DNA from 3 places in the Streptomyces sp. NPDC088812 genome. Region 1 is predicted to be linked to each of the others. Evidence: predicted binding sites of a transcription regulator. Region 1 holds the regulator's gene; each other region holds the start of a gene.

What was found. Region 1 encodes HrcA, which represses chaperone genes, less so after heat shock. Its sites were predicted from a motif close to TTNGCACTCNGNNNNNCNGAGTGCNAA; they were not measured.
Region 2: groES (co-chaperone GroES) is a predicted target of HrcA. The motif match lies at 1,183-1,209, and genes of this name have one in related genera.
Region 3: groL (chaperonin GroEL) is a predicted target of HrcA. The motif match lies at 1,148-1,174, and genes of this name have one in related genera.

The regions. Positions count from the first base shown of each region.
Region 1 covers NZ_JBIVJP010000024.1:40,126-43,399, reverse strand. Annotated here, with positions in the region: gene ACIP67_RS33965 (DUF3097 domain-containing protein) at 1-381, opposite strand, end outside; gene ACIP67_RS33960 (MBL fold metallo-hydrolase) at 427-1,158, opposite strand; gene hrcA (heat-inducible transcriptional repressor HrcA) at 1,323-2,339, shown strand; gene dnaJ (molecular chaperone DnaJ) at 2,340-3,274, shown strand, end outside.
Region 2 covers NZ_JBIVJP010000006.1:323,138-326,411, forward strand. Annotated here, with positions in the region: gene ACIP67_RS13750 (polysaccharide deacetylase family protein) at 1-644, shown strand, start outside; gene ACIP67_RS13755 (hypothetical protein) at 685-951, opposite strand; gene groES (co-chaperone GroES) at 1,356-1,664, shown strand; gene groL (chaperonin GroEL) at 1,787-3,274, shown strand, end outside.
Region 3 covers NZ_JBIVJP010000009.1:147,110-150,383, forward strand. Annotated here, with positions in the region: gene ACIP67_RS17990 (MoaD/ThiS family protein) at 17-292, shown strand; gene ACIP67_RS17995 (cold-shock protein) at 745-948, shown strand; gene groL (chaperonin GroEL) at 1,337-2,959, shown strand; gene ACIP67_RS18005 (glycerophosphodiester phosphodiesterase) at 3,156-3,274, opposite strand, start outside.

The DNA.
Region 1 (3,274 bases):
GTCGTCGCCCCACACCTTCTCGACCAGCTCGGCGTCGTGCCGGCCCTCGACGTAGATGCGGCCGGCGCGGGCCACCCGGGCGCGGGCGCCGGGCACGGCGACCGAACCGGACGCGGTACGGGTGGGGCGTACGGGCCCGGAGACGGGCCGCACGAGGGTCACCACCCTGCCCTCCAGCAGGAAGCCCCGCGGCTCCAGCGGGAACACCCGGTGCTTGCCGAAGCGGTCCTCCAGGGTCACCGTGCCCGCCTCGCAGCGGATCACCGCGCCGCAGAAACCGGTGCCGGGCTCCTCCACCACCAGGCCGGGCTCCGCCGCGACCTCGGGGACCGGCCGCTGCTTCTTCCAGGGAGGGGTCAGATCGGCGGAGTACTGGCGCATTCGGATGACGATAGGAGAAGCCGCGCCCCGAAGTGCCCCGACGGCTCACGACACGCCGAAACGCGCCGCCAGCTCGTCCCGCTGCCGCCGCACGAACCCCGCGTCCACCACCGCCCCGTGACCGGGCACGTACAGGGCGTCCTCCCCGCCGAGGTCCAGCAGCCGGTCCAGGGCGGCCGGCCAGTGGGCCGGCACGGCGTCGGGTCCGGCCTGCGGATCGCCGGACTCCTCGACCAGGTCGCCGCAGAACACCACCTCCGGCGAGCCCGGCACCAGGACCGCCAGATCGTGGGCCGTGTGCCCGGGAGACAGGTTCGCCAGCAGCACCTGCCGCCCACCGCCGAGGTCGAGCGTCCACTCCCCGGAGACCAGGTGGCGGGGGCGCACGAGCGTGTCCACGGCCTCCGTCGCCGCCGTCTCGTCGAGCCCGTGGCGCACCGCGTCCGCCCGGAGTTCCTCGGCCCCGCGCCCCCGCCGGGTCAGCACCGTCTCCGCGCCCACCGCCGCGTACACCTCCGCGCCCGCGAACGCCGCCGCCCCGAAGACGTGGTCGAAGTGGGGATGGGTGAGCGCGAGATGGGTCACACGCCGGCCGGCCAGTTCCTCCGCCCGCATCCGCAGCCGCGCCCCCTCCGCGAGGCTCGACCCCGCGTCGACCACCAGGGCCGCCCCGGCCCCGACGACCAGCCCCGCCGTGCAGTCCCAGCCCGGCAGCCGGCACCGCCCGACCCCGGCCGCGACCCGCTCCCACCCCAGCTCTTCCCAAGTCACCGTCATACCGCGACGCTAGCGGTGACGGCCCGCCCGTGAGAGCCGCCACGGAACCGACCTTGCCGCGGGTGTACCCCACCGCCGTACACTGGGCCGGGGAACGCTGGCACTCGGAAGTGAAGAGTGCCAGGCAGAGCGCCAGGGGACGATCGACTGGAGGTGCGCGCGCGATGCTGAGTGAACGAAGGCTCCAGGTACTGCGGGCCATCGTCCAGGACTACGTGGGCACCGAGGAGCCGGTCGGTTCCAAGGCGCTCACCGAGCGGCACAACCTCGGCGTCTCCCCGGCGACGGTCCGCAACGACATGGCGGCCCTGGAGGACGAGGGGTTCATCGCCCAGCCGCACACCAGTGCCGGGCGCATCCCCACCGACAAGGGCTACCGGCTGTTCGTCGACAAGCTGGCCGGCGTCAAGCCGATGACGGCCCCCGAGCGGCGGGCCATCCAGAACTTCCTCGACGGCGCCGTCGACCTCGACGACGTCGTGGCCCGCACGGTACGGCTGCTCGCGCAGCTCACCCGACAGGTCGCCGTCGTGCAGTACCCCTCCCTGACCCGGTCCACCGTGCGGCACGTGGAACTGCTGTCGCTCGCGCCCGCCCGGCTGATGCTCGTGCTCATCACGGACACCGGCCGGGTCGAGCAGCGGATGGTGGACTGCCCGGCACCGTTCGGCGAGTCCTCGCTGGCGGACCTGCGGGCGCGGCTGAACAGCCGGGTCGCGGGCCGCCGCTTCGCGGACGTGCCGCGGCTGGTGGAGGACCTGCCCGACGCCTTCGAGGCGGAGGACCGCGGCACGGTCTCGACGGTGCTCTCCACCCTGCTGGAGACCCTCGTCGAGGAGAACGAGGAGCGGCTGATGATCGGCGGCACCGCCAATCTCACCCGCTTCGGACATGACTTTCCCCTCACCATCCGGCCCGTCCTGGAGGCCCTGGAGGAGCAGGTCGTGCTCCTCAAACTCCTGGGCGAGGCGGGTGATTCGGGCATGACCGTGCGCATCGGCCACGAGAACGCCTACGAGGGACTCAACTCCACTTCCGTGGTGTCGGTCGGCTACGGTTCGGGCGGCGAGGCAGTCGCCAAGCTCGGCGTGGTCGGACCGACCCGCATGGATTACCCGGGAACGATGGGAGCGGTACGCGCAGTGGCACGGTACGTCGGACAGATCCTGGCGGAGTCGTAAGTGGCCACGGACTACTACGCCGTTCTCGGCGTGCGCCGCGACGCGTCGCAGGAAGAGATCAAGAAGGCCTTCCGGCGGCTCGCACGCGAGCTGCACCCGGACGTCAACCCCGATCCGAAGACCCAGGAGCGGTTCAAGGAGATCAACGCCGCCTACGAGGTGCTGTCGGACCCGCAGAAGAAGCAGGTCTACGACCTCGGCGGCGACCCCCTCTCGCAGGCGGGCGGGGGCGCGGGCGGCTTCGGCGCCGGTGGCTTCGGCAACTTCTCCGACATCATGGACGCGTTCTTCGGCACGGCGTCCCAGCGCGGCCCGCGCTCGCGCACCCGCCGGGGCCAGGACGCGATGATCCGGCTGGAGGTCGAGCTCGACGAGGCGGCCTTCGGCACGACCAAGGACATCCAGGTCGACACGGCGATCGTCTGCTCCACCTGCAACGGCGAGGGCGCCGCGCCGGGCACCACCGCCCAGACGTGCGACATGTGCCGCGGGCGCGGTGAGGTGTCGCAGGTGACGCGGTCCTTCCTGGGCCAGGTCATGACCTCGCGTCCCTGCCCGCAGTGCCAGGGCTTCGGCACCGTGGTCCCCACCCCCTGCCCGGAGTGCGCCGGCGACGGCCGCGTCCGGTCGCGGCGCACCCTCACGGTCAAGATCCCGGCCGGTGTCGACAACGGCACCCGCATCCAGCTCGCGGGCGAGGGCGAGGTCGGCCCGGGCGGCGGTCCCGCCGGTGACCTGTACGTCGAGATCCACGAGCTGCCGCACCACACCTTCCAGCGGCGCGGCGACGACCTGCACTGCACGGTGACGATCCCGATGACCGCGGCGGCCCTCGGCACGAAGGTGCCGCTGGAGACGCTGGACGGCCTGGAGGAGGTCGACATCCGGCCCGGTACCCAGTCCGGCCAGTCGATCCCGTTGCACGGGCGCGGCGT
Region 2 (3,274 bases), on a different contig from region 1:
CCGCCCCCACCCGCCCGTCCCGCCCTTCCGGGCCCCTGTCCGGCAGCCCCGGCGGTACGGCCCTCCCGCCGGTCGTCGACCACGTCCCGACCCGCGACAGGGTCGTCTTCCTCACCTACGACGACGGTGCCGAACGCGACCCCCGCTTCGTCGACATGGTCCGCGACCTGCGCCTCCCGGTCACCATGTTCCTCACGGACAGCGTGGTCGGCCCCGGCTACGGGCACTTCGCCCGCCTCCGCGCCGTCGGCGCGGGCCTGCAGAACCACACCCTCGACCACGCCGCCCTGCGCGGCCTGCCGTACACCGGCCAGCGCGCCGAGATCTGCGGCCAGCAGGAGAAGCTCCACGCCCGCTTCGGCGTCCGCCCCCGCCTGTTCCGCCCGCCCTACGGCACGTACGACACCACGACCCTGCGCGCCGCGGCGGACTGCGGCATCACGGCGGTCGTCCTCTGGCGCGCCGCCATGGGCCCCGCCGACCTCACCTACACCCGCGGCACCCACCGCCTCCGTCCCGGCGACATCATCGCCGTGGACCCGGACGAGTCCCTGGGCCCGACCCTGCGCGAGCGCACGACCCGCCTGCTGCGCCGGATCCAGGAACAGGGTCTGACGGTGGCGCGGCTGGAGGACTACGGGTGACGGACTATGTGTGACGGACTACCGGTGACGCCGGGGGAGTTCAGCGGGTCCACACCTGCGCGGCGAGCACCAGCAACACCCCTCCCACCACCGCCTGCGCCGCCCCGGTGACGGGATACCCCTTCCGGTACAGCACGACGGCGCTGCCGAGCGCGGCCACCCCGGCCACGCCGAGGTGGACCAGCAGGGCCGTCGGACGCCCGCTCATCACCAGGATCACGGCGATCAGATACCCGCAGGCGACCTCCACCGGCACCAGAAGCGCCGCCAGGCAGCAGCCGGCGGAGACGGAGGAACGGGGACTCATGGCGGAACGGTACGAGATGCGGCCCGTCCGGCGATCGGCAATCGAGAACGAGGCCCGGTGATCGGCAATCGAGAACGAGGCCCGTTCAGGCCGGCAGCGGGGTCCGGTACCCGTCGGCAGCGGGGTCCGGCACCGGAAGGCCAAGGGGTCCGGCACCGGCCGGCAGCGGCGGTCCGGCACCGGCCGCCGGGGACGCTCACGCCACCGAAAGTCGCGCCGCGCCCCGCCGGATTGGCACTCCGCTTGACCGAGTGCTAATCGCGGTCATAGTCTCAGCTCTGGCACTCCCCCCAGGAGAGTGCCAACAAAGCGACGGGCAGGTCCGGCACCCGCGACGACGGATCGACCTGGTCGCCACCTCAGACAGTTAACCCCGTGAGATCTCCGAAGGGGGAGGTCGGATCGTGACGACCGCCAGCTCCAAGGTTGCCATCAAGCCGCTCGAGGACCGCATCGTGGTCCAGCCGCTCGACGCCGAGCAGACCACGGCCTCTGGCCTGGTCATCCCGGACACCGCGAAGGAGAAGCCCCAGGAGGGCGCCGTCCTCGCCGTGGGCCCGGGCCGCTTCGAGAACGGCGAGCGCCTGCCGCTCGACGTCCAGGTCGGCGACGTCGTCCTGTACAGCAAGTACGGCGGCACCGAGGTGAAGTACAACGGCGAGGAGTACCTCGTCCTCTCGGCTCGCGACGTCCTCGCGATCATCGAGAAGTAGTTCACCCGAGCACATTTGATGCTTGAAGCTGCGCCCCTGGCCCCCGCGACCACTTGAGAAGCCGGGCGCCCGGGGCGCAGTGTCTTTCTCACCCACAGATTTCCGAGAGGGCTCCCGCTGTCATGGCGAAGATCCTGAAGTTCGACGAGGACGCCCGTCGCGCCCTCGAGCGCGGCGTCAACAAGCTGGCCGACACGGTCAAGGTGACGATCGGCCCCAAGGGCCGCAACGTCGTCATCGACAAGAAGTTCGGTGCCCCCACCATCACCAACGACGGTGTCACGATCGCCCGCGAGGTCGAGATCGAGGACCCGTACGAGAACCTCGGCGCGCAGCTGGTGAAGGAGGTGGCGACCAAGACCAACGACATCGCGGGTGACGGTACGACCACCGCCACCGTGCTCGCCCAGGCGCTGGTGCGCGAGGGCCTGAAGAACGTCGCCGCCGGCGCCTCCCCCGCGCTGCTGAAGAAGGGCATCGACGCCGCGGTCAAGGCCGTCTCCGACGACCTGCTCGCCTCGGCCCGCCCGATCGACGAGAAGTCCGACATCGCCGCCGTGGCCGCGCTGTCCGCCCAGGACCAGCAGGTCGGCGAGCTCATCGCCGAGGCCATGGACAAGGTCGGCAAGGACGGTGTCATCACCGTCGAGGAGTCCAACACCTTCGGTCTGGAGCTGGACTTCACCGAGGGCATGGCCTTCGACAAGGGCTACCTGTCGCCGTACTTCGTGACGGACCAGGAGCGCATGGAGGCCGTCCTGGAGGACCCGTACATCCTCATCAACCAGGGCAAGATCTCCTCCATCGCCGACCTGCTGCCGCTGCTGGAGAAGGTCATCCAGACCAACTCCTCCCGGCCGCTGCTGATCATCGCGGAGGACGTCGAGGGCGAGGCCCTGTCGACCCTGGTCGTGAACAAGATCCGCGGCACCTTCAACGCGGTCGCGGTCAAGGCCCCGGGCTTCGGTGACCGCCGCAAGGCGATGCTGCAGGACCTGGCGGTCCTCACCGGCGCCACCGTCATCTCCGAGGAGGTCGGCCTCAAGCTCGACCAGGTCGGCGTCGACGTGCTCGGCTCCGCCCGCCGCGTCACCGTCACCAAGGACGACACCACGGTCGTCGACGGTGCCGGCAACGCCGAGGACGTCACGGGCCGCGTCGCCCAGATCAAGGCCGAGATCGAGAACACGGACTCCGACTGGGACCGCGAGAAGCTCCAGGAGCGCCTCGCGAAGCTGGCCGGCGGCGTGTGCGTGATCAAGGTCGGCGCCGCCACCGAGGTGGAGCTGAAGGAGAAGAAGCACCGTCTGGAGGACGCCATCTCCGCGACCCGTGCCGCGGTCGAGGAGGGCATCGTCTCCGGTGGTGGCTCCGCGCTGGTCCACGCCGTCAAGGTCCTCGAGGGCAACCTCGACAAGACCGGCGACGAGGCCACCGGCGTCTCCGTCGTCCGCCGCGCCGCCGTCGAGCCGCTGCGCTGGATCGCCGAGAACGCCGGCCTCGAGGGCTACGTCATCGTCTCCAAGGTCGCCGAGCTGGAGAAGGGCAACGGCTACAACGCCGCCACCGGCGAGTACGGCGACCTGGTCAAGGCCGGCGTCATCGACCCG
Region 3 (3,274 bases), on a different contig from region 1:
GTCCGGAGGAAACACAGTGAGCGTCACCGTCCGCATCCCCACCATCCTGCGCACCTACACGGGCGGTCGGGCCGAGGTCGCCGCCGACGGCGCGAACCTCGCCGAGGTCATCGCCGACCTGGAGAAGAACCACACCGGTATCGCCGCGCGCGTCCTCGACGACCAGGGCAAGCTGCGCCGGTTCGTCAACGTGTACGTCAACGACGACGACGTGCGGTTCGAGCAGGGGCTGGAGACGGCGACCCCGGACGGCGCCGGCGTCTCGATCATCCCGGCCGTCGCCGGCGGCTGACGCCCACTCCGTACCCACCGGTAGTAACCCTCGGTAACACAGATTACCCAGAGTTCATTGAATTGCCTCCTCCGCAAGAGAAGCGGAGGAGGCAATTCAATGTGGTTGAGCGCGGTACAGTTGGGGAACGCGCCGCCCATCGCATGCCGAACGCATATGAGCCCCGACTTCACATGCGGTGAGAAGTAGCCAAAGTGTGCAGGTATTTTGCGCCTTCTGTTCCCTTTATGTGGCCCGAATTGCCCTGAATTCGGGAGAATTCTCACCATATTTCGGACCGCTGACGTCCGGAATTCTCGTCCGATTGACCTGTTGCAGACGGCAGTGGGACAGATACATTCGGCCGCGGTCGACGCGTTCCGGCGCACGCCCCCAATCAGCTGGGGGGTGAGGTCTGACCCGGATCCGCGAAGTGTGGATCTGTGCAAGGGCCAGTAATAGGGGAGTTAGGCATGGCTCAGGGCACCGTCAAGTGGTTCAACGCGGAGAAGGGGTACGGCTTCATCGCGGTCGACGGTGGTGCGGACGTCTTCGTCCACTACAGCGCGATTCAGATGGACGGCTACCGCACCCTGGAAGAGGGCCAGCGGGTCGAGTTCGAGATCTCGCAGGGTCAGAAGGGCCCGCAGGCCGACATGGTTCGCGTCACCGCCTGAACGATTTTCAACGTTTTCCAACGAAGGGCCCGCACCCCGACGGGGGCGCGGGCCCTTCGTGCTGCCCGCGCCGCGCCGGGTCCCCCGGGGCCTTTCGTGACCTCGGGGCGGGGGGCGCTCCGGGCCCCCGGGTCCCGCGCCACCGGGGCGGTGAAGGCGCCTTCGTCCGGTTCGCCCCCGGGCCGATCCCCCCGAGGCGCTTGCACTCGGCATGCCCGAGTGCTAATCATTGGCGTTAGCACTCTGAAGGTGAGAGTGACAACGAAGGACCGGGTCGGTGAGGCCCGCAGGCCGGGTGGGGAAGGAACCACGAGGCAGGCGAGCCGTCCGTCGCGGGCGCGGGCGCGGTCCGAAGGAATCACCCCCAGTCCTGGAGGGACCACTTCACATGGCCAAGATCATCGCGTTCGACGAGGAGGCGCGGCGCGGCCTCGAGCGCGGCATGAACCAGCTCGCGGACGCCGTGAAGGTGACGCTCGGCCCCAAGGGCCGCAACGTCGTCCTCGAGAAGAAGTGGGGCGCGCCCACGATCACCAACGACGGTGTCTCCATCGCCAAGGAGATCGAGCTCGAGGACCCGTACGAGAAGATCGGCGCCGAGCTGGTCAAGGAAGTCGCCAAGAAGACGGACGACGTCGCCGGTGACGGTACGACCACCGCGACCGTTCTCGCCCAGGCCCTGGTCAAGGAGGGTCTGCGCAACGTCGCCGCCGGTGCCAACCCGATGGCCCTGAAGCGCGGTATCGAGAAGGCCGTCGAGGCCGTCTCCGCCGCCCTGCTGGAGCAGGCGAAGGACGTCGAGACCAAGGAGCAGATCGCCTCCACGGCCTCCATCTCCGCCGCCGACACCCAGATCGGCGAGCTCATCGCCGAGGCCATGGACAAGGTCGGCAAGGAAGGCGTCATCACCGTCGAGGAGTCCCAGACCTTCGGTCTGGAGCTGGAGCTCACCGAGGGTATGCGCTTCGACAAGGGCTACATCTCGGCGTACTTCGCCACCGACATGGAGCGTATGGAGGCCGTCCTCGACGACCCGTACATCCTGATCGCGAACTCCAAGATCGCGAACGTCAAGGACCTGCTCCCGCTCCTGGAGAAGGTCATGCAGTCGGGCAAGCCGCTGCTGATCATCGCCGAGGACGTCGAGGGCGAGGCCCTGTCGACCCTGGTCGTCAACAAGATCCGCGGCACCTTCAAGTCCGTCGCGGTCAAGGCCCCGGGCTTCGGCGACCGCCGCAAGGCGATGCTGAACGACATCGCCATCCTCACCGGCGGCGAGGTCATCTCCGAGGAGGTCGGTCTCAAGCTCGAGAACACGAGCGTCGACCTGCTGGGCAAGGCCCGCAAGGTCGTCATCACCAAGGACGAGACCACCATCGTCGACGGCGCCGGCTCCTCCGAGCAGGTCGCGGGCCGCGTGAACCAGATCCGCGCCGAGATCGAGAACAGCGACTCCGACTACGACCGCGAGAAGCTCCAGGAGCGCCTGGCCAAGCTCGCGGGCGGCGTGGCCGTCATCAAGGCCGGTGCCGCCACCGAGGTCGAGCTCAAGGAGCGCAAGCACCGCATCGAGGACGCCGTCCGCAACGCGAAGGCGGCCGTCGAGGAGGGCATCGTCGCCGGTGGTGGCGTGGCCCTGCTCCAGGCCTCCCAGGTCTTCGAGAAGCTGGAGCTCGAGGGCGACGAGGCCACCGGCGCCGCCGCCGTCAAGCTGGCGCTCGAGGCCCCGCTGAAGCAGATCGCGGTCAACGCCGGCCTCGAGGGCGGCGTCGTGGTGGAGAAGGTGCGCAACCTGACCCCGGGCCACGGCCTGAACGCCGCGACCGGCGAGTACGTCGACCTGGTCGCCGAGGGCATCATCGACCCGGCGAAGGTGACGCGCTCCGCGCTGCAGAACGCCGCGTCGATCGCCGCGCTGTTCCTCACCACCGAGGCCGTCATCGCCGACAAGCCGGAGAAGGCCGCTGCCCCGGCCGGCGGCGGCATGCCGGGCGGTGACATGGACTTCTGATCCTCTTCGAGGATCGGACCCGTCCGCGGTACCGAGGGCGGCATCCCCTGTTCCGACAGGGGGTGCCGCCCTCGGGCTTTCCCGGGCTTTCCCGGGCTTTCCCGGGCTTTCCCGGGTGTTCCCGGCTTTTCCCGGGCGTGTAGTGCGTTCCGGGCGTTCCCGGGCAGTCCCGTCGGGCGCGGCGGGTGATCCCCCGTCAGCCCTGTCCCAGCGCCTTCCCGATCGTGTCGGGGACGTCGGTGGTGATGCCGTCCGCGTGCCAGTCGCGCAGGAGGTGGGCCGGGCCGGCGGTGTTCACCGTCCACGGCCACACCT